4 regions of the Aeromonas crassostreae genome follow, and region 1 is predicted to be linked to each of the others. Evidence: predicted binding sites of a transcription regulator. Region 1 holds the regulator's gene; each other region holds the start of a gene.

What was found. The regulator sigma-54, encoded in region 1, starts transcription at its own class of promoters, with help from an activator protein. The targets are predictions, from matches to a motif close to TGGCACNGTTTTNGCTT.
Region 2: a site for sigma-54 is predicted at 1,917-1,933, ahead of ACW5W4_RS02170 (superinfection exclusion B family protein). Genes of this name have one in related genera too.
Region 3: a site for sigma-54 is predicted at 1,980-1,996, ahead of ACW5W4_RS06610 (flagellar basal body rod protein FlgF). Genes of this name have one in related genera too.
Region 4: a site for sigma-54 is predicted at 2,214-2,230, ahead of glnA (glutamate--ammonia ligase). Genes of this name have one in related genera too.

Annotation. Positions count from the first base shown of each region.
Region 1 covers NZ_JBSTYM010000002.1:13,487-17,671, reverse strand. Annotated here, with positions in the region: gene rapZ (RNase adapter RapZ) at 1-822, opposite strand, end outside; gene ptsN (PTS IIA-like nitrogen regulatory protein PtsN) at 870-1,316, opposite strand; gene hpf (ribosome hibernation promoting factor) at 1,319-1,606, opposite strand; gene ACW5W4_RS01665 (RNA polymerase factor sigma-54) at 1,628-3,067, opposite strand; gene lptB (LPS export ABC transporter ATP-binding protein) at 3,132-3,857, opposite strand; gene lptA (lipopolysaccharide transport periplasmic protein LptA) at 3,861-4,185, opposite strand, start outside.
Region 2 covers NZ_JBSTYM010000002.1:125,319-129,503, forward strand. Annotated here, with positions in the region: gene ACW5W4_RS02155 (LacI family DNA-binding transcriptional regulator) at 1-413, shown strand, start outside; gene ACW5W4_RS02160 (heavy-metal-associated domain-containing protein) at 476-670, shown strand; gene ansB (L-asparaginase 2) at 802-1,860, shown strand; gene ACW5W4_RS02170 (superinfection exclusion B family protein) at 1,975-2,562, shown strand; gene ACW5W4_RS02175 (methylglyoxal synthase) at 2,627-3,085, opposite strand; gene bfr (bacterioferritin) at 3,253-3,729, opposite strand; gene ACW5W4_RS02185 (bacterioferritin-associated ferredoxin) at 3,831-4,022, opposite strand; gene ACW5W4_RS02190 (HlyU family transcriptional regulator) at 4,158-4,185, shown strand, end outside.
Region 3 covers NZ_JBSTYM010000006.1:70,531-74,715, reverse strand. Annotated here, with positions in the region: gene ACW5W4_RS06620 (flagellar hook assembly protein FlgD) at 1-588, shown strand, start outside; gene flgE (flagellar hook protein FlgE) at 599-1,900, shown strand; gene ACW5W4_RS06610 (flagellar basal body rod protein FlgF) at 2,034-2,780, shown strand; gene flgG (flagellar basal-body rod protein FlgG) at 2,794-3,582, shown strand; gene flgH (flagellar basal body L-ring protein FlgH) at 3,596-4,185, shown strand, end outside.
Region 4 covers NZ_JBSTYM010000010.1:46,387-50,571, reverse strand. Annotated here, with positions in the region: gene glnL (nitrogen regulation protein NR(II)) at 1-11, opposite strand, end outside; gene ACW5W4_RS09895 (DUF4124 domain-containing protein) at 92-652, opposite strand; gene glnA (glutamate--ammonia ligase) at 748-2,157, opposite strand; gene typA (translational GTPase TypA) at 2,506-4,185, shown strand, end outside.

The DNA of each region.
Region 1 (4,185 bases):
CACGTTCTTGCCGAGCCCCTCGAAGGTCCGCGCCAACTGTTCGGCGATGAACACGGATCTGTGCTGGCCGCCGGTGCAGCCAATCCCGACCGTGAGATAGCTGCGGTTGTTGCGCTCCAGGGCCGGCAACCAGGTCGCCAGCATGTTCTCGATCTGCAGGGTGAACTGCATCACGTCGGGCTGGCTCGCCAGGTAGCGGGCCACCGGCTCATCCTTGCCGGTGAACGGCTTGAGCTCGGGGATCCAGTGGGGATTGGGCAGGAAGCGGGCATCGAACACGAAGTCGGCATCCTTGGGAATGCCGTACTTGAAGCCGAACGACTCGAACACCAGCACCAGCTCATTCTCCTTCTTGCCGAGCACCCGGGTCTTGATGAGCTCGCTGAGGTCATGAATGCTGAGGCTGGTGGTGTCGATACGCAGATCGGCGCTCGCCGAGATCGGCGCCAGCAGATGGGTCTCTTCGCGGATCGCCTCGTCCAGGGAGAGGCGCTTGCGAGAGAGGGGGTGCAGGCGACGGCTCTCGCCGTAACGTTTGAGCAGGGTGCTGTTCTCCGCATCGAAGAAGAAGCTGCTGTATTGCACCCGACCATCACCGCGCACCTGGGCCAGCAGGGTCTCCAGCCGCTCCGGATCACCGGGCAGGTTGCGCACGTCTATGCTGACCGCCAGCTTGTCGTACTGGCGCTCGACCGAGACGATCAGCTGAGGCAGCAGATTGACCGGCAGATTGTCGACACAGTAATACCCGAGATCTTCCAGTACCCGCAACGCAACGGTCTTGCCCGAACCGGAGCGGCCACTGACTACGATAAGCTGCATCTTGCAACCTCCACAGCGACGAGTTGATTAGCGAGGGCGACTGCCCATCAGGCGGAGATCATGATCTGGTAGAGATCATCATCGCTGGCAGCCTGGCGCAGCTGGCGGCAGACCGCCTTGTCACCCAATTTGGCGGCCATCAGGGAGAGGGTCTTGAGATGCTGCTTGCACTCACTCTCCGGCACCAACAAGGCAAAGAGCAGATCGACGGGCTGATTGTCGATGGAATCGAAGGGGATGGGCTCGGCAAAGGTCATCAGCACCGCCGTCGGCGGGAACTCGTCGCCGATGCGGCCATGGGGAATGGCAATGCCGGCACCTATGCCGGTGCTGCCCATCTTCTCGCGGGCAAGCAGACATTCGAACAGGGCCTGGCGCGGGGTACCCAGCCGCTCGGCGGCCAGCTCGCTGATGATTTCCAAGGCGCGTTTCTTGCTGGTACAAGGGACCGCACTTTTGGTGCAGTCCCGACTCAGTATGTGTTCAAGTTGCATGGTTATTTTTGATTTAACTTGTCTTTGTGCTTGATGATCTGTCGATCAAGTTTGTCGAGCAGGGTATCTATCGCGGCGTACATATCCGCGTGTTCCGAGTTGGCGAACACTTCGCCCCCGCTGACGTGTAGCTTGGCTTCGGCAATCTGGTTCAGTTTTTCTACGCTCAACACCACATGAACATTGTTGATGTGGTCAAAGTGACGCTCGAGTTTGGCAAACTTGTTATTCACATAATCACGCAGCGCTTCGGTGATCTCTACGTGGTGTCCGGTCAAGTTAATTTGCATAACGTCTTCCTTCTGTGTTGCCTAAACCAGGCGTTTGCGCTGATTGGACGGTGGTATCAACAAGGATTCACGGTATTTGGCGATCGTGCGTCGAGCCACCATAATACCCTGTTCGGCCAGCAAATCCGCGATCTTGCTATCACTTAGCGGTTTCGCCGGGTTCTCCGCCGTCACCAGCTTCTTGATCAGGGCACGAATTGCGGTCGATGAGCACTCACCTCCTCCTTCTGTGTTGACGTGACTGGAGAAAAAGAACTTCAGCTCGAAGATGCCACGGTGGGTATGCATGTACTTCTGGGTCGTGACCCGGGAGATGGTCGATTCATGCATCTCCACCGCCTCGGCGATGTCGTTGAGTACCATGGGTTTCATGGCCTCCTCACCGTATTCAAAGAACCCCTGCTGCTGCTCGACGATGCAGTTGGCCACCTTGAGCAGGGTCTCATTGCGGCTCTCCAGACTCTTGATGAACCACTTGGCATCTTGCAGATGGGAGCGAATGAACTGGGTGTCCTGGCTGGTGCGCGCCTGGCGAGCCATGGCGGCATAGGTTTCGTTGACGCGAATGCGGGGCGCCGAATCCGGGTTCAGCTCCACCACCCAGCGGTTCTGGCGCTTGACCACGGTGACATCCGGGATCACGTACTGGGAATCGCTCTGCACCACCCGGTTGCCGGGCCTGGGTTCGAGCTGCTGGATGAGATCGATGACCTCCTTGAGCTCCCCTTCCTTGAGCCGCGTCTTGCGCGCCAGGGTGCGATAGTCCCGATTGCCCAGCAAGTCCATGTGATCACGGACCACTTCACGCGCCTGGGTCAGCCAGGGTTGGCTCGGACTGAACTGACCCAGCTGGATCAGCAGGCACTCCTGTACCGAGCGGGCCGCGATGCCGACCGGATCGAAATGCTGTACCCGCTTGAGCACGGCCTCGATCTCATCGAGCTCCACCTCGACGTCGTCACTGCTCACCGCCTGCTGGATGTCTTCCAGGGTGCTGGTCAGGTAGCCGGACTCGTCGATGCCGTCGATGATGGCCAGGGCGATGGCGGCATCGAGATCGCTGAACGGGGTGAGCCGCATCTGCCACAGCAGATAATCCTGCAGGTTTTCCGTGGTCTCCCCCTGATAGACGCTATCTTCCCCCTCGAAGACGGGGCCGGCGCTCTGGCCGGTGCCGGCGGAGTAGACGTCATCCCAGCTGCTGTCGACCGGCAGCTCGTCAGGCAACTGCTCCTGAGCCATGGCCTCGCTGCTGTCGATCTGGCTCTCATCCTGCTTAATATCGGTATGAGTCTCCTGCTGCTCGACCTCTTCTTGCTCGAGCAGGGGGTTGCTATCGAGGGCTTGCTGGATCTCCTGCTGAAGTTCCAATGAAGAGAGCTGGAGCAGACGAATCGCTTGTTGTAACTGCGGCGTCATGGTCAATTGCTGACCGAGACGCAACTGGAGTGTCGGCTTCATCTACGTCGGGATATCCTTATTTCAGCGAGGCGATCATCAGGAAACGAAGGGCGATTTCCCCTTACTATAGACTGAATTGATCGCCCAAATAGACACGCTTGACCTGTTCGTCGGCCAGGATCTCGGCGGGGGTGCCTTCCGCTATCATCTTGCCGTGACTGACGATATAGGCCTTCTCGCACACATCCAGCGTCTCGCGCACGTTGTGGTCCGTGATGAGCACGCCCAGCCCCCGCTCCTTGAGATGCTGGATGATCTTCTTGATGTCGATGACAGAGATGGGATCGACCCCCGCAAACGGCTCGTCCAGCAGGATGAAGCGGGGTTCGGCCGCCAGGGCCCGGGCTATCTCGACCCGGCGGCGCTCGCCACCGGACAGGCTCTGGCCCAGGTTGTCCCGGATGTGGGTGATGCTGAACTCTTCCAGCAACTGCTCCACCTTGTCTTCCCGCTCTTCACGACTCAGCTCCTTGCGGGTCTGCATGACCCCCATCAGGTTGTCATAGACGGAGAGGCGGCGGAAGATGGAGGCTTCCTGGGGCAGATAGCCGATGCCATTGCGGGCACGTATGTGCATGGGTTGCAGGCTGATGTCCTGCTCGTCGATGGTGATCAGGCCCGCATCCCGCTGCACCAGGCCGACGATCATGTAAAAAGAGGTGGTCTTGCCGGCACCATTCGGGCCGAGCAGGCCCACGATCTGGCCGGTGCCCACTTCCAGGCTGACGTCACTGACCACCATCCGCTTCTTGTAGCTCTTCTGCAGCCCGGCTGCCTTCAACACTGCCATGGCTTATTTATCCTGCTTTTTGTCGGCGGGTTTGTCGAAATTCTCGACCTGATCGGGCAGGAACACCGTCTTGACGCGATTGGTTTCACCCTTGCTCTCGGCGATCATCTTCTGTTTGACGATGTCATAGCGGATCAGATCGCCGTTCACCTGGCTGTCTTCCTGCTTGAGCTCGCCGTTGCCCGTGATGGTCACCAGACGATTCTTCAGCTCGTAGCGAATGCTGTCGCCATGGGCATTGACCGGCTTGCCGTTGTCCAGGATCTGGAAGAAGGTGGCGGGTTTGCCATAGGCGGTCATCACCTCGGCGCCCTTCTCGCCCGAGCGG
Region 2 (4,185 bases), 110 kb from region 1:
GTGCCATTCAAGGCTATCAACAGGCTCTGCAACAGCAGTCCCTGCCCTATAACAGCCAGCTGGTGATCGATGGCACCGACAACCAGCAGGCGCTGCTCGGCTTGCTCAACCGCTATCTCCCCTTTACCGCGCTGGTGGTGCAGCAGGATGCCCAGGCCGCCGATGCCATGCGTTTGCTGCGCGAATTCAACCTCAATATTCCCCAGGATGTGTCTGTCATCAGCCTGGAAGGATCGGCGCTGGCGAGTCAGTTGACCCCCACTCTGACCTGTATCGAGTACCCGAGCGAGCGGCTGGCCCAGGAGAGTGTGCGGATGTTGCAGGCCCAACTGAAGCAGAGCCTGCGCCCCGTCGATGAGCAGTTGAAGTTCCATGGTCGTCTTGTGGTGCGCGAGTCCGTGGTGGCACGCTAGGGCTTGACCTTGCCGGAGGCGGCAGCGTTAGGCTGACTGCATATCAACAGAGGAGAGAGCCCATGACCATCGAACTCACCGTATCCGGCATGTCTTGCGGCGGCTGCGCCGCCAGCCTGCAAAAGGCCCTGCTGGCCCAGCCTGCGGTCAGCACCGCCACTGTCGACTTTGCCAGCGGCAAGGCCGTCATCGAGAGTGAACTGAGCAAGGCAGAGCTGATCGTCCTGATCCAGGCCCAGGGTTTTGGGGGGAGTTAAATTATCTCTATAGAGGTATAAATCAGGTTAAAGTTCTGTACTCAGCTGTTTTTTGGTGAGAATCATCACAAACCACCGCAACAGAAAGCGCAAACTTGCTGCAATTTTTATCATCCAGAAGGATTTGCAGCATGACCCTACCGATCCGCAAGACCCTGATCGCCGCCGTCCTCGGCCTGACCCTCTCCCCCCTGGCCATGGCGCTGCCGCAGGTGCATATACTGGCAACTGGCGGCACCATCGCCGGGGCAGGCCAGTCCGCCACCCAGTCCAACTACGAGGCAGGCAAGGTGGCCATCGAGACCCTGATCGCCGCCGTTCCCGAGATGAAGAACGTCGCTGACGTGCAGGGTGAGCAGGTGGTCAAGATCGGCTCCCAGGACATGAACGACGAGGTGTGGCTCACGCTGGCCAAGCGGGTCAACGCGCTGCTGGCCAGGGATGACGTGGATGGCATCGTCATCACCCATGGCACCGACACCATGGAAGAGACCGCCTACTTCCTCAATCTGACCGTCAAGAGCGACAAGCCGGTGGTGCTGGTCGGCGCCATGCGCCCCTCCACCGCCATGAGCGCCGACGGCCCCATGAACCTCTACAACGCCGTGGTGACCGCCTCCGACCCAGCCTCCAGGGGGCGTGGGGTCATGGTGGCGATGAACGACACAGTGCTCGATGCCCGCGACGTCACCAAGACCAGCACCACGGGGGTACAGACCTTCGCCTCCCCGAACTTCGGCCCGCTCGGTTACATCCACAACGGCAAGATAGACTATCAGCGCAGCCCGGCCCGCCAGCACACCAGCCAGACCCCGTTCGACGTGAGCAAGCTCGACAAGCTGCCGCAAGTGGGCATCGTCTACAGCTACGCCAACGCCTCGGACCTGCCGGCCAAGGCCCTGGTGGAGGCCAGGTTTGACGGCATCGTCAGCGCCGGGGTGGGCAACGGCAACCTCTACCACAGTCTGTTCGACACCCTGGCCAAGGCAAGCAAGGACGGCATCCGGGTGGTGCGCTCCGCCCGCGTGCCGACCGGCGCCACCACCCTGGATGCGGAGATCGACGACGCCAAGTACGGCTTCGTCGCCGCCGAAACCCTCAACCCGCAGAAGGCGCGCATCCTCTTGATGCTCTCCCTGACCCAGAGCAAGGATCCGGCCCAGATCCAGCGCTGGTTCCAGCAGTTCTGAGGCGCGGCTGCGAATGAGCGGGGGGCCTGGTGCCCCCCTTGTCATTTCTTGCGCCTTGGCACACCCCTTGCTTTGGCTTGACTACTGTCCACAATGATCTGGCAAGGGTGAACGATGAAACGGTGGATCCAACATTTTTACCAACTGAACCGCCTCAACTGGCTCATGGTCTGGCTGCTGCTGTGTTGCAGCATCATATTGCTGTTTCCGACCGGGCTGATGAAGGGGGCCGTGAGTGTCTGGGCCGACCAGCACGCCGCCTGGCTCGGGGTCGGCATGCTGATCGCCATCTCCTATTTCTGCAGCCAGGGCATGTTGATCGCCTGGGAGTGGATCTGTGACGAGTGGCAGTCGCGCAAGCAGAAAGGGCAGCTTTCCCGAATGATCACCTTCCTCGATTTCAACGAGAAGGCGGTGCTGCGCGAGTTCGTGCTGCAGCGTAAAAGCGTCATAAACCTGCCGATCACCGAGCCCGCCGTCAAAAACCTGATAGACGCCGGGGTGCTCACCTACGCCTATGGCAAGCCGGCCCGGGACAAGGATGACGAGAACCAGATCCGCGCCCTGATGATTGCCCTGCCGGCCCGCCCCTTGCTCACCTACAAGGTGCTGGGCCTGTCCCGTGGCAAGATGAGCGACGAGCAGGTGGAGCAGATCATGAACGCCAGGCCCAAGTTCGCCCAGAAGAGCCTGCAACGCTGAGCCGGCTCAAGCCAGCAAAAAGGCGCCAGATTGGCGCCTTTTTCGTAGCCGTTCGGTGCAAAATTTATTGGGTGCGCGCCTTGAGGTAGCCGGCGTAATCCGGGATCTGCACCTGGAACGCCTGATTCATGTGGGGGCTGTCCATGATGAAGTCCGCCGTCGCCTCATTGGTGGCGACCGGGATGTTCCAGACCGCGGCCAGGCGCAGCAGTGCCTTCACGTCCGGATCATGGGGCACGGCATTGAGGGGATCCCAGAAGAAGATCAGCACGTCTATCTTGCCCTCTGCAATCAGGGCGCCGAGCTGTTGATCTCCGCCCATGGGGCCGGAGAAGAGGCAGGTGATCGGCAGCTGAGCCGCCTTGCCAAGCAGGCTGCCTGTGGTGCCGGTCGCGTAGAGGTGATGGAGCTTGAGCGCCTCCTTGCGGCGGCCAACCCAGTCGAGCAGGGCTGTCTTCATGTTGTCGTGGGCTACCAGGGCTACCCGTTTGTGGGGCGCCATCTCTCTGGCTATCTGTTCCATGGTCGTATCCGGGTCAAAAAGGAAAGAGGCCTATCCTAATCGAAAGCGCGGCTCCCTGCCTATCGGCGCGCCATATCTGTGATCCGGGTGAAACTTGGGCGCCTTGCCATGAAAAAGACCCGCAGTAGCGGGTCTGGACAGGAGCGGGGGTGGCACAGACTCCGGGGTCAGGAGCCGTGATGGAGCTGGGACTGCTGATAATTCTCCAGGCCGATGCGACCGATGAGATCGAGCTGGGTTTCCAGCCAGTCCACGTGTTCCTCTTCGTCCTCGAGAATATCCTGAAACAGATCCCGGCTGACGTAGTCGTGCTTGGATTCGGCATATGAGATGGCGCTCTTCAGATCCGGGATGGCATCCATCTCCAGGGAGAGATCGCAGCGCAGCATCTCTTCCACCGTCTCGCCGATGCGCAGCTTGCCGAGATCCTGCAAGTTGGGCAACCCCTCCAGAAACAGGATGCGCTTGACCAGCTCGTCCGCGTGTTTCATCTCGTCGATGGACTCGTGGTACTCCTTGTGTCCCAGGGCCTTGAGGCCCCAGTCATCGTAGATGCGGGCATGCAGGAAATACTGATTGATGGCGACCAGCTCGTTGGCCAGTACCTTGTTCAAGTGCGCGATAATCTTGGTATCACCTTTCATCGTCAATCCTCCTTGCTGGATCCGTCAAGCTTAGACCAGGAAGAGGACAACAACAGGGCGTGCGGGCAGGAGCCCGCTTGGAAGGAGAGGGGTGAGGGGCCTCAGGCCACTTCGTAGTAGCGGGGCGCCTTGTCGAGCTCGGCCTTGATGATCGCCTTGGCCATGGGCAGACACTTGCCACACTGGCTGCCCAGTCCCAGATCCTGCTTGAGCTGGCGCAACTCGCCTTTGCCTGCCTGTACCGCCTGACGTATCTGGATATCGGTAATGCCGCGGCACAAACAAACGTACATATTCACACCTCATGTTGGGATAGGCTGAAATCTAAATGAGAATGGTTCTCTATGCAAATAACGATTGGGAATAAGCAGCCCCCCTTGCCAGCCCTCACCCCCTTGGGGACAATGTTCCTTCATCACGGAGGTGCCATGTTCAAGACCCTGTTCAAGTCCCTGT
Region 3 (4,185 bases), on a different contig from region 1:
GTGGACAACGCCCAGATGTTGTCCCAGATGACCTCCATGTCCACCTCGGAGGGGATCAACAGCCTGTCGACCCAGATGGAGAGCCTCAACAGCCTGATGACCTCGAGCCAGGCGTTGCAGGCCTCGGCCCTGGTGGGGCAGGAGGTGTTGATCCCGTCCAATACCGGCTATCTGGAGAGCGGCGGTACCGTCAATGGGATGATCGCCACCGCAGACGGTGGCAGCAACATCAAGGTGACGGTGAAAGACGAGAGTGGCCAGGTGATCAAGGAGTTCGCCATCGAAGGGGATCATCAGGGCAACGTCGCCTTCAGCTGGGATGGCCTGGACAAGAACGGCAACCCGGCCAAGAGCGGAAAGTACCAGATTGAGGCCAGTGCCACCGTGGCGGGCAAGTCGGAGAGTCTGCCCGCCCTGGCCTACGCCCAGGTCGAGAGCGTCACCCTGGGCTCGGCCAGCTCACCCAGCACCCTCAAGCTCAAGGGACTGGGAGGCATCTATCTGACCGATGTATTGGAAATCGCCGGTGCGGGCAACAAGTCGACCACCAACTCGACCACCAACGCGACCGATAACGCAGTGATCTAAGGAGAAAGACATGTCATTCAACAATGCCCTCAGCGGCGTCAATGCGGCTCAAAAAGACCTGAACGTCACCGCGAACAACATTGCCAACGTCAACACCATCGGTTTCAAGGAGTCCCGCGCCGAGTTTGCCGACGTCTATGCCAACTCCATCTTCGTCAACTCCAAGACCCAGGTGGGTAATGGCGTCGCGACCGGGGCCGTGGCACAGCAGTTCCACCAGGGGGCGCTGCAATTTACCAACAACTCGCTGGATCTGGCCATCCAGGGCAACGGCTTCTTCGTCACCTCGGACGGGGTCAGCTCCCTCGACCGCACCTACACCCGTGCCGGCGCCTTCAAGCTCAACGAGAACAGCTACATGGTCAACAACTCCGGCAGTTATCTGCAGGGGTACGAGATCAACGCCGACGGTACCCCCAAGGCGGTCAGCCTCAACGCCACCAAACCCATCCAGATCCCGGATCGGGCCGGTGAGCCCAAGCCGACCACCCTGGTGGAGGCCAGCTTCAACCTGCCGGCGTCCACGACACCGATCGATGTGACCAACGTCCCGCTCGACACAACGAATTCTGATACCTACTCCTCTTCCACCTCTGTGGTTGTCTACGACTCCTTGGGCGAACCCCACACCATCACCCAGTATTTCGTCAAGGAGGGGGATACCAACACGCCTCCGCAGGCGGTAACGCCCGCCTCCTGGCGCATGTACATGTACGAGGGGACCAACCCCATCGAGGTGGGTGGGGCTGCCTATGCGAGCCTGGCGTTTGGCTCCGATGGCAAGCTCACGACAGTGACCCCCGATCCCATCACGACGGAGGCGCTGGGGACCCCGGGGGCCGGGATCATCGGCAATGGGGCCGATCAGACCCAGACTTTCGAGTACCGCCTCGGTACCGTGACCCAGTACTCGTCGCCGTTTGAAGTCAATAAATTGACCCAGGATGGTTCGACCGTGGGTCGGCTGACCAAGGTGGAGATCACCGATGACGGCATCGTCTCCGCCACCTACAGCAACGCCACCACCGTCAAGGTGGCCATGGTGGCCATGGCCAAGTTCGCCAACCCCCAGGGGCTGACCCAGGTCGGTGATACCTCCTGGCGCGAATCTCTGCTCTCCGGAGACGGCCTGCCGGGCACCCCGAATTCGGGCACCTTCGGCTCCGTCAAGTCCTCGGCCCTGGAGCAGTCCAACGTGGACCTGACCTCGGAGCTGGTGGATCTCATCACCGCCCAGCGCAACTTCCAGGCGAACTCCCGCTCCCTGGAAGTCAACAGCTCGCTGCAGCAGACCATACTGCAGATCCGTTAATGGATGGTGGAGAGGGAACGACAAGGGGCGCTTCGGCGCCCTTTTATATATCAATAAGTTAAGAATTCATTAACGCTGTTGGCACCTTAATTGCTTTCTTCCCGTCAGAGTCATCAGTTTGACGGAGGATCCCATGGATCACCTGCTTTATATCGCCATGTCCGGTGCCAAGGAGAACATGAACAGCCTGGCTGTGCGTGGCAACAACCTGGCCAACGCCAACACCACCGGCTTCAAGTCCGACTTCGAGCAGGCTCGCGCCATGCAGGCGTTCGGCGAAGGCTTGCCGACCCGGGTCTTCGCCATGACGGAGCGGCCGGGCCAGAACCTGCAGCACGGCATGCTGATGACCACGGGCCGGGATCTGGACGTGGCGGTAGACGGGCAGGGGTGGATCGCGGTGCAGGACGGCAAGGGGGGCGAGGCCTTCACCCGCATGGGCAACCTGGAGCTGAGCGCCACCGGCAATCTGCAGACCAGCACCGGCCTCAATGTGGTGGACGAGGCCGGCAGGCCCATCGTCTTGCCGCTGCCGCTGGAGAAGCTTGAAATCAACCGGGACGGCACCATCACGGGTCGCCCCGAGGGGGCCGCGCCCAACCTGCCGGAGGATTTTCAGCGCATCAAGCTGGTGCGTCCGGCCGCGGACGCGGTGGAGAAGGGGCAGGATGGCCTGTTTCGCCGCAAGGACGGCCAGCCGGAACCCGCTTCCGCCGAGGTGGGCCTGATTGCCGGCTCCCTCGAGGGGAGCAACGTCAATGTGGTCGACGAGATGACCAACCTCATTCGCTTGCAGCGTCAGTTCGAAACCCAGGTCAAGATGATGAAGACGGCCCAGGAGAACGACGAAGCCCAAACCCAACTGCTGCGTATCAGCTAATTAGGAGCCAGACATGAATCCTGCACTTTGGATAGGCAAGACGGGGCTGGATGCACAGCAGACCAACATCGCCGTCACCTCGAACAACCTCGCCAACGCCAGCACGGTGGGTTACAAGAAGTCCCGCGCCATCTTCGAAGACTTGCTCTATCAGAACATCAATCAGCCGGGGGGACGCTCCTCGGCGGATACCGAGCTGCCCTCCGGCCTGATGCTGGGGGCGGGGGCCAAGGTGGTCGCCACCCAGAAGAGCTTCAGCCAGGGCAATGTGCAGACCACGGACAACTCCCTGGACCTGATGATCAATGGTCGCGGCTTCTTCGAGGTGCAGCTGCCGGACGGCAGCAGCGCCTACACCCGCAACGGCCAGTTCACCCTCAATGACGAGGGCACCATCGTCACCCCGGGCAATGGCTACCCGCTGCAACCCGAGATCCAGATCCCCGAAAACGCCCAGAGCGTCACCATAGGGGAGGATGGTCAGATCTCCATCCAGCTCAAGGGGGATGGCGCCTCCCAGGTGATAGGCCAGATCAACATCAGCGACTTCGTCAATGCCTCCGGTCTGCAACCCATGGGGGAGAACATGTTCCTCGAGACCCAGTCCAGCGGCGCCCCCATCGAAGGGGTGGCCGGGGCGGATGGCCTCGGGGTCATCAAGCAGGGGATGCTGGAAGTCTCCAACGTCAACGTCACCGAGGAGCTGGTCAACCTCATCCAGGCCCAGCGGGTCTACGAGATGAACTCCAAGGTGATCTCGGCGGTGGACTCCATGATGTCCTACCTGACCCAGCGGCTGTAACGGGAGTCTCATAGTGAAAACCATCTGGATGCTGAGTCTGCTGGCGCTGGGGGGCTGTACCAGCACCCTCAATACCGCCAAGCCGGACGACCCCGAGTTCGCCCCCGTCTATGGCGAGTCCGAGCCGGTGTCGGTGCGCCCGACCGGCGCCATCTTTCAGCCCGATCAGGTCAATGGCATCTACTCGGACATCAAGGCCCACAAGGTCGGCGACATCATCACCATAGAGTTGGCGGAATCCACCTCCGCCTCCAAGAAGGCCAACACCCAGACCGGCAAGGACAACGAGTTCAATCTGGATCCGGTGAGCCTGGGGGGCGTGCCCATCACGGCCGGCGCCTACAACATGTCAGCCTCCATCGGTCAGAACAGCGCGTTCAAGGGGCAGGCCAAGGCGGATCAGAGCAACAGCCTGCAGGGCAGCATCTCGGTCAGCGTGGCCAAGGTGCTCGCCAACGGCAACCTGGTGGTGCGCGGCGAGAAGTGGATCATGCTCAACAACGGCAACGAATACATCCGCATCACCGGCCTCATCCGCCCCGAAGATGTCACCTCGGACAACAGCGTCTCCTCCCAGAAGGTGGCCAATGCCCGCATCCACTA
Region 4 (4,185 bases), on a different contig from region 1:
CGGACTGGCACAGGTTTCTCCCTAAAACGGTGCTACACACCGGCAATGCACCAATATAGTGCATTCAGTCTACCTGCATCGGTGCAAAGGATCACCCCTTGTGAGGCGTGGCGCTGGCGGCAGCGGCCTGATTGACTCTGGTCCTGTGCAGGTAGAAAGTCACTATCTCTGATTTAGCAAGGATCGTACCGTCTTTTGCCAGCAGCTCGAGTTGCACCTTATGGGTGCCCCGATCCAGGTTTTCCAGGCGGAGCATCAGGGTGTTGCTGACCCGGGCGCGTGCCTTGCCGTCGAGCAGCAGGCGCAGATCGAATTGGGGGGGAGGGGTGGGGGTGACGCGCGCCTCGAAGACGATGTTGCCCGTGTTGTCGCGCAGCGTGCTCTCCGCTTCGGGAGAGATCAGGGTGATGGTCAGTTCGGCCTGCTTGAGATCGGTGCCGGTCAGGTGGTGGTAATTGGCGACCTGTACCGACTGGGGAACCGTGCCGACCAGGGGGGCCACCCGCAGGTCGATCACCTGGCTCTGCTGGCCCGCGGGGGGGGCATTGGTGTAGTGGGTGATGCCCCGGCTATCCACCCAGGAGTAGATCTTGGCGCCATGGACGCCCAGGCTTGTCAGCAACAATAATCCGGCCAGGTGGCTGAGGTTCATGCCTCTCTCCTCGATGGGATCCCGCTTAAAGCCTAACAGAGAAAAAACCCGCCATGAGGCGGGTTTTATTATCCATTTGGTACTGACTGCGCCGATTAGACGGAGTAGTAGAGTTCGAACTCCAGCGGGTGCGGGGTCATGCGCACGCGGTCCACGTCCTGCTGCTTCAGCTCCAGGTAGGAGTTGATGAAGTCGTCGCTGAACACGCCACCACGGGTCAGGAACTCGCGATCGCTGTCCAGTGCAGACAGGGCCTCGTCCAGGGAACCGGCAACGGTCGGCACTTCGGCGGCTTCTTCCGGCGGCAGATCATACAGGTTCTTGTCCATGGCATCGCCCGGATGGATCTTGTTGATGATGCCGTCCAGGCCGGCCATCAGCTGGGCGGCGAAGGCCAGGTAGGGGTTGGCCGCCGGGTCCGGGAAGCGCACCTCGATGCGGCGAGCTTTCGGGCTCGGTACCACAGGGATACGGATGGAGGCAGAGCGGTTGCGGGCGGAGTAGGCCAGCATGACCGGTGCTTCATAGCCCGGCACCAGACGCTTGTAGGAGTTGGTAGTCGGGTTGGCGAAGGCGTTGATGGCCTTGGCGTGCTTGATGATGCCGCCGATGTAGTGCAGCGCCATCTCGGACAGACCGCCGTACAGGTCACCCGCGAACAGGTTGACGCCATCTTTGGCCAGGGACTGGTGGCAGTGCATGCCGGAGCCGTTGTCACCGAACATGGGTTTGGGCATGAAGGTGACAGTCTTGTTGTAGGCGTGGGCCACGTTGTGGATCACGTACTTCAGGACCTGCACTTCGTCAGCCTTCAGCGTAAGAGTGTTGAAGCGGGTGGCGATCTCGTTCTGACCGGCGGTGGCCACCTCGTGGTGGTGAGCCTCGACGACCTGGCCCATCTCTTCCAGCACCAGGCACATGGCGGCGCGGATGTCCTGGGAGGAGTCGACCGGTGCAACCGGGAAGTAGCCACCCTTGACGAAGGGACGGTGACCCTTGTTGCCGTGCTCGTAGGCGGTGCCGGAGTTCCAGGCCGCTTCTTCGGATTCGATCTTGACGAAGCTGTGACCCATGGTGTTCGAGAAGGTGATGTTGTCGAACATGAAGAACTCGGGTTCCGGTCCGAACAGCACGGTATCGGCGATGCCGCTGGACTTCAGGAAGTCTTCGGCACGCTTGGCGATGGAGCGCGGATCGCGGTCATAGCCCTGCATGGTGGCCGGTTCCAGGATGTCACAGACGATGTTCAGGGTGGTCTCTTCGGTGAACGGATCCAGCTTGGCGGAGGCCGGATCCGGCATCAGCACCATGTCAGACTCGTTGATGCCCTTCCAGCCGCCGATGGAGGAGCCATCGAACATCTTGCCGTCTTCGAAGAAGTCTTCGTCGATCTGGTGGGAGGGAATGGAAACGTGCTGCTCTTTACCCTTGGTGTCGGTAAAGCGCAGGTCGACAAACTTGACTTCATGTTCCTGGATCAAGGCCATTACGTTCTGAGCTGACATGCTAAGTAACCTCCGGTGTTAAAACTCTTTGGGTGAATGCGTCATCAGATTCACATAAGCGAGTATCGTGCCAAGTTTGTGACAGCTTGATTTCAGGGCAGTTGCCGCATCTTGGCGTCCCAAAACCAGCTGCTTTCGTGCCGTCGTGCATCATGTTGGTGCATTCAGGGATCTTTTTGGTGCACCAAACCAGTGCGACGGCGACTAAGCCCCATATAAACAGGCTTGTTGCCCCGGGTCCATGATCCAGATCCACTCTCGTGCGTGAATCTACTGCGATTCTGCTAGGCAGATCACAAAGGCGAGAGTACAATTAGCGCCCAATTTTACCCGGTGATTGAGGCGAGAATGTTAGAGAATTTACGCAATATTGCGATTATTGCGCACGTTGACCACGGCAAGACGACCCTGGTGGATAAGCTGCTGCAGCAGTCCGGTACTCTGGACCGCACCAGCGAAGGTCAGGAACGGATCATGGACTCCAATGATCTGGAACGGGAACGTGGCATCACCATTCTCGCCAAGAACACTGCCATCCGCTGGAACGACTACCGCATCAACATCGTGGATACCCCGGGTCACGCCGACTTCGGCGGTGAGGTTGAGCGTGTACTGTCCATGGTTGACTCCGTGCTGCTGCTGGTCGACGCCGTTGACGGCCCCATGCCGCAAACCCGTTTCGTGACCCAGAAGGCGTTCGCCCAGGGTCTGAAGCCCATCGTGGTCATCAACAAGATCGACCGTCCGGGCGCGCGTCCTGACTGGGTAATGGATCAGGTCTTCGATCTGTTCGACAACCTGGGTGCCACCGATGAGCAACTGGACTTCAAGGTTGTTTACGCCTCTGCACTGAACGGTTGGGCCACCCTGGATCAAGACGTACCGTCCGAGAACATGGAACCCCTGTTCCAGGCCATCGTCGACAACGTGGAAGCGCCTGCGGCCGATGCCGAGGGTGGTTTCCAGATGCAGATCTCCCAGCTGGACTACAACTCCTATGTGGGCGTCATCGGCATCGGTCGCATCACCCGCGGCCGCGTCAAGACCAACCAGCAGGTCACCATCGTCGGTGCCAACGGCAAGAGCCGTACCGGCAAGGTCGGTCAGGTCCTGGGCTACCTGGGTCTGTCCCGTACCGAAGTGACCGACGCGCAAGCGGGCGACATCATCGCCATCACCGGTCTGGGCGAGCTGAAGATCTCCGACACCATCTGTGACAACAACGCCGTTGAAGCGCTGCCGCCCCTCTCCGTCGACGAGCCGACCGTGAACATGACCTTCCAGGTCAACACCTCGCCGTTCGCCGGTAAAGAAGGCAAGTTCGTCACCTCCCGCAACATCCTGGAGCGTCTGAACCAGGAACTGGTCCACAACGTGGCCCTGCGCGTGGAAGAGACCGAAGATCCGGACAAGTTCCGCGTCTCCGGCCGTGGTGAACTGCACCTGTCCATCCTGATCGAAAACATGCGTCGCGAAGGCTACGAGCTGGCGGTATCCCGTCCGGAAGTTATCCTGCGCACCGTGGATGGCGTTCTGCAAGAACCGTTCGAAACCGTCACTGTCGACGTGGAAGAAGCCCACCAGGGTTCCGTCATGGAGCAACTCGGCCTGCGTAAAGGCGAGATGACCAACATGACCCCGGATGGCAAGGGCCGTGTCCGTCTGGACTTCATGATCCCGAGCCGTGGCCTGATCGGCTTCCAGACCGAGTTCCTGACCATGACCTCGGGTACCGGTCTGCTGTACCACACCTTCGACCATTACGGTCCGCACAAGGGTGGCAGCATCGGTGAGCGTCAGAACGGCGTGCTCATCTCCAACGCTACCGGCAAGGCCCTGACCTTCGCCCTGTTCGGTCTGCAGGATCGCGGTCGTCTGTTCATCGGTCACGCGACCGAGGTGTACGAAGGCCAGGTGATCGGGATCCACTCCCGCTCCAACGACCTGACCGTCAACTGCCTGAAAGGCAAGCAGCTGACCAACATGCGTGCCTCCGGTACCGACGAAGCCCAGGTGCTGACTCCGCCG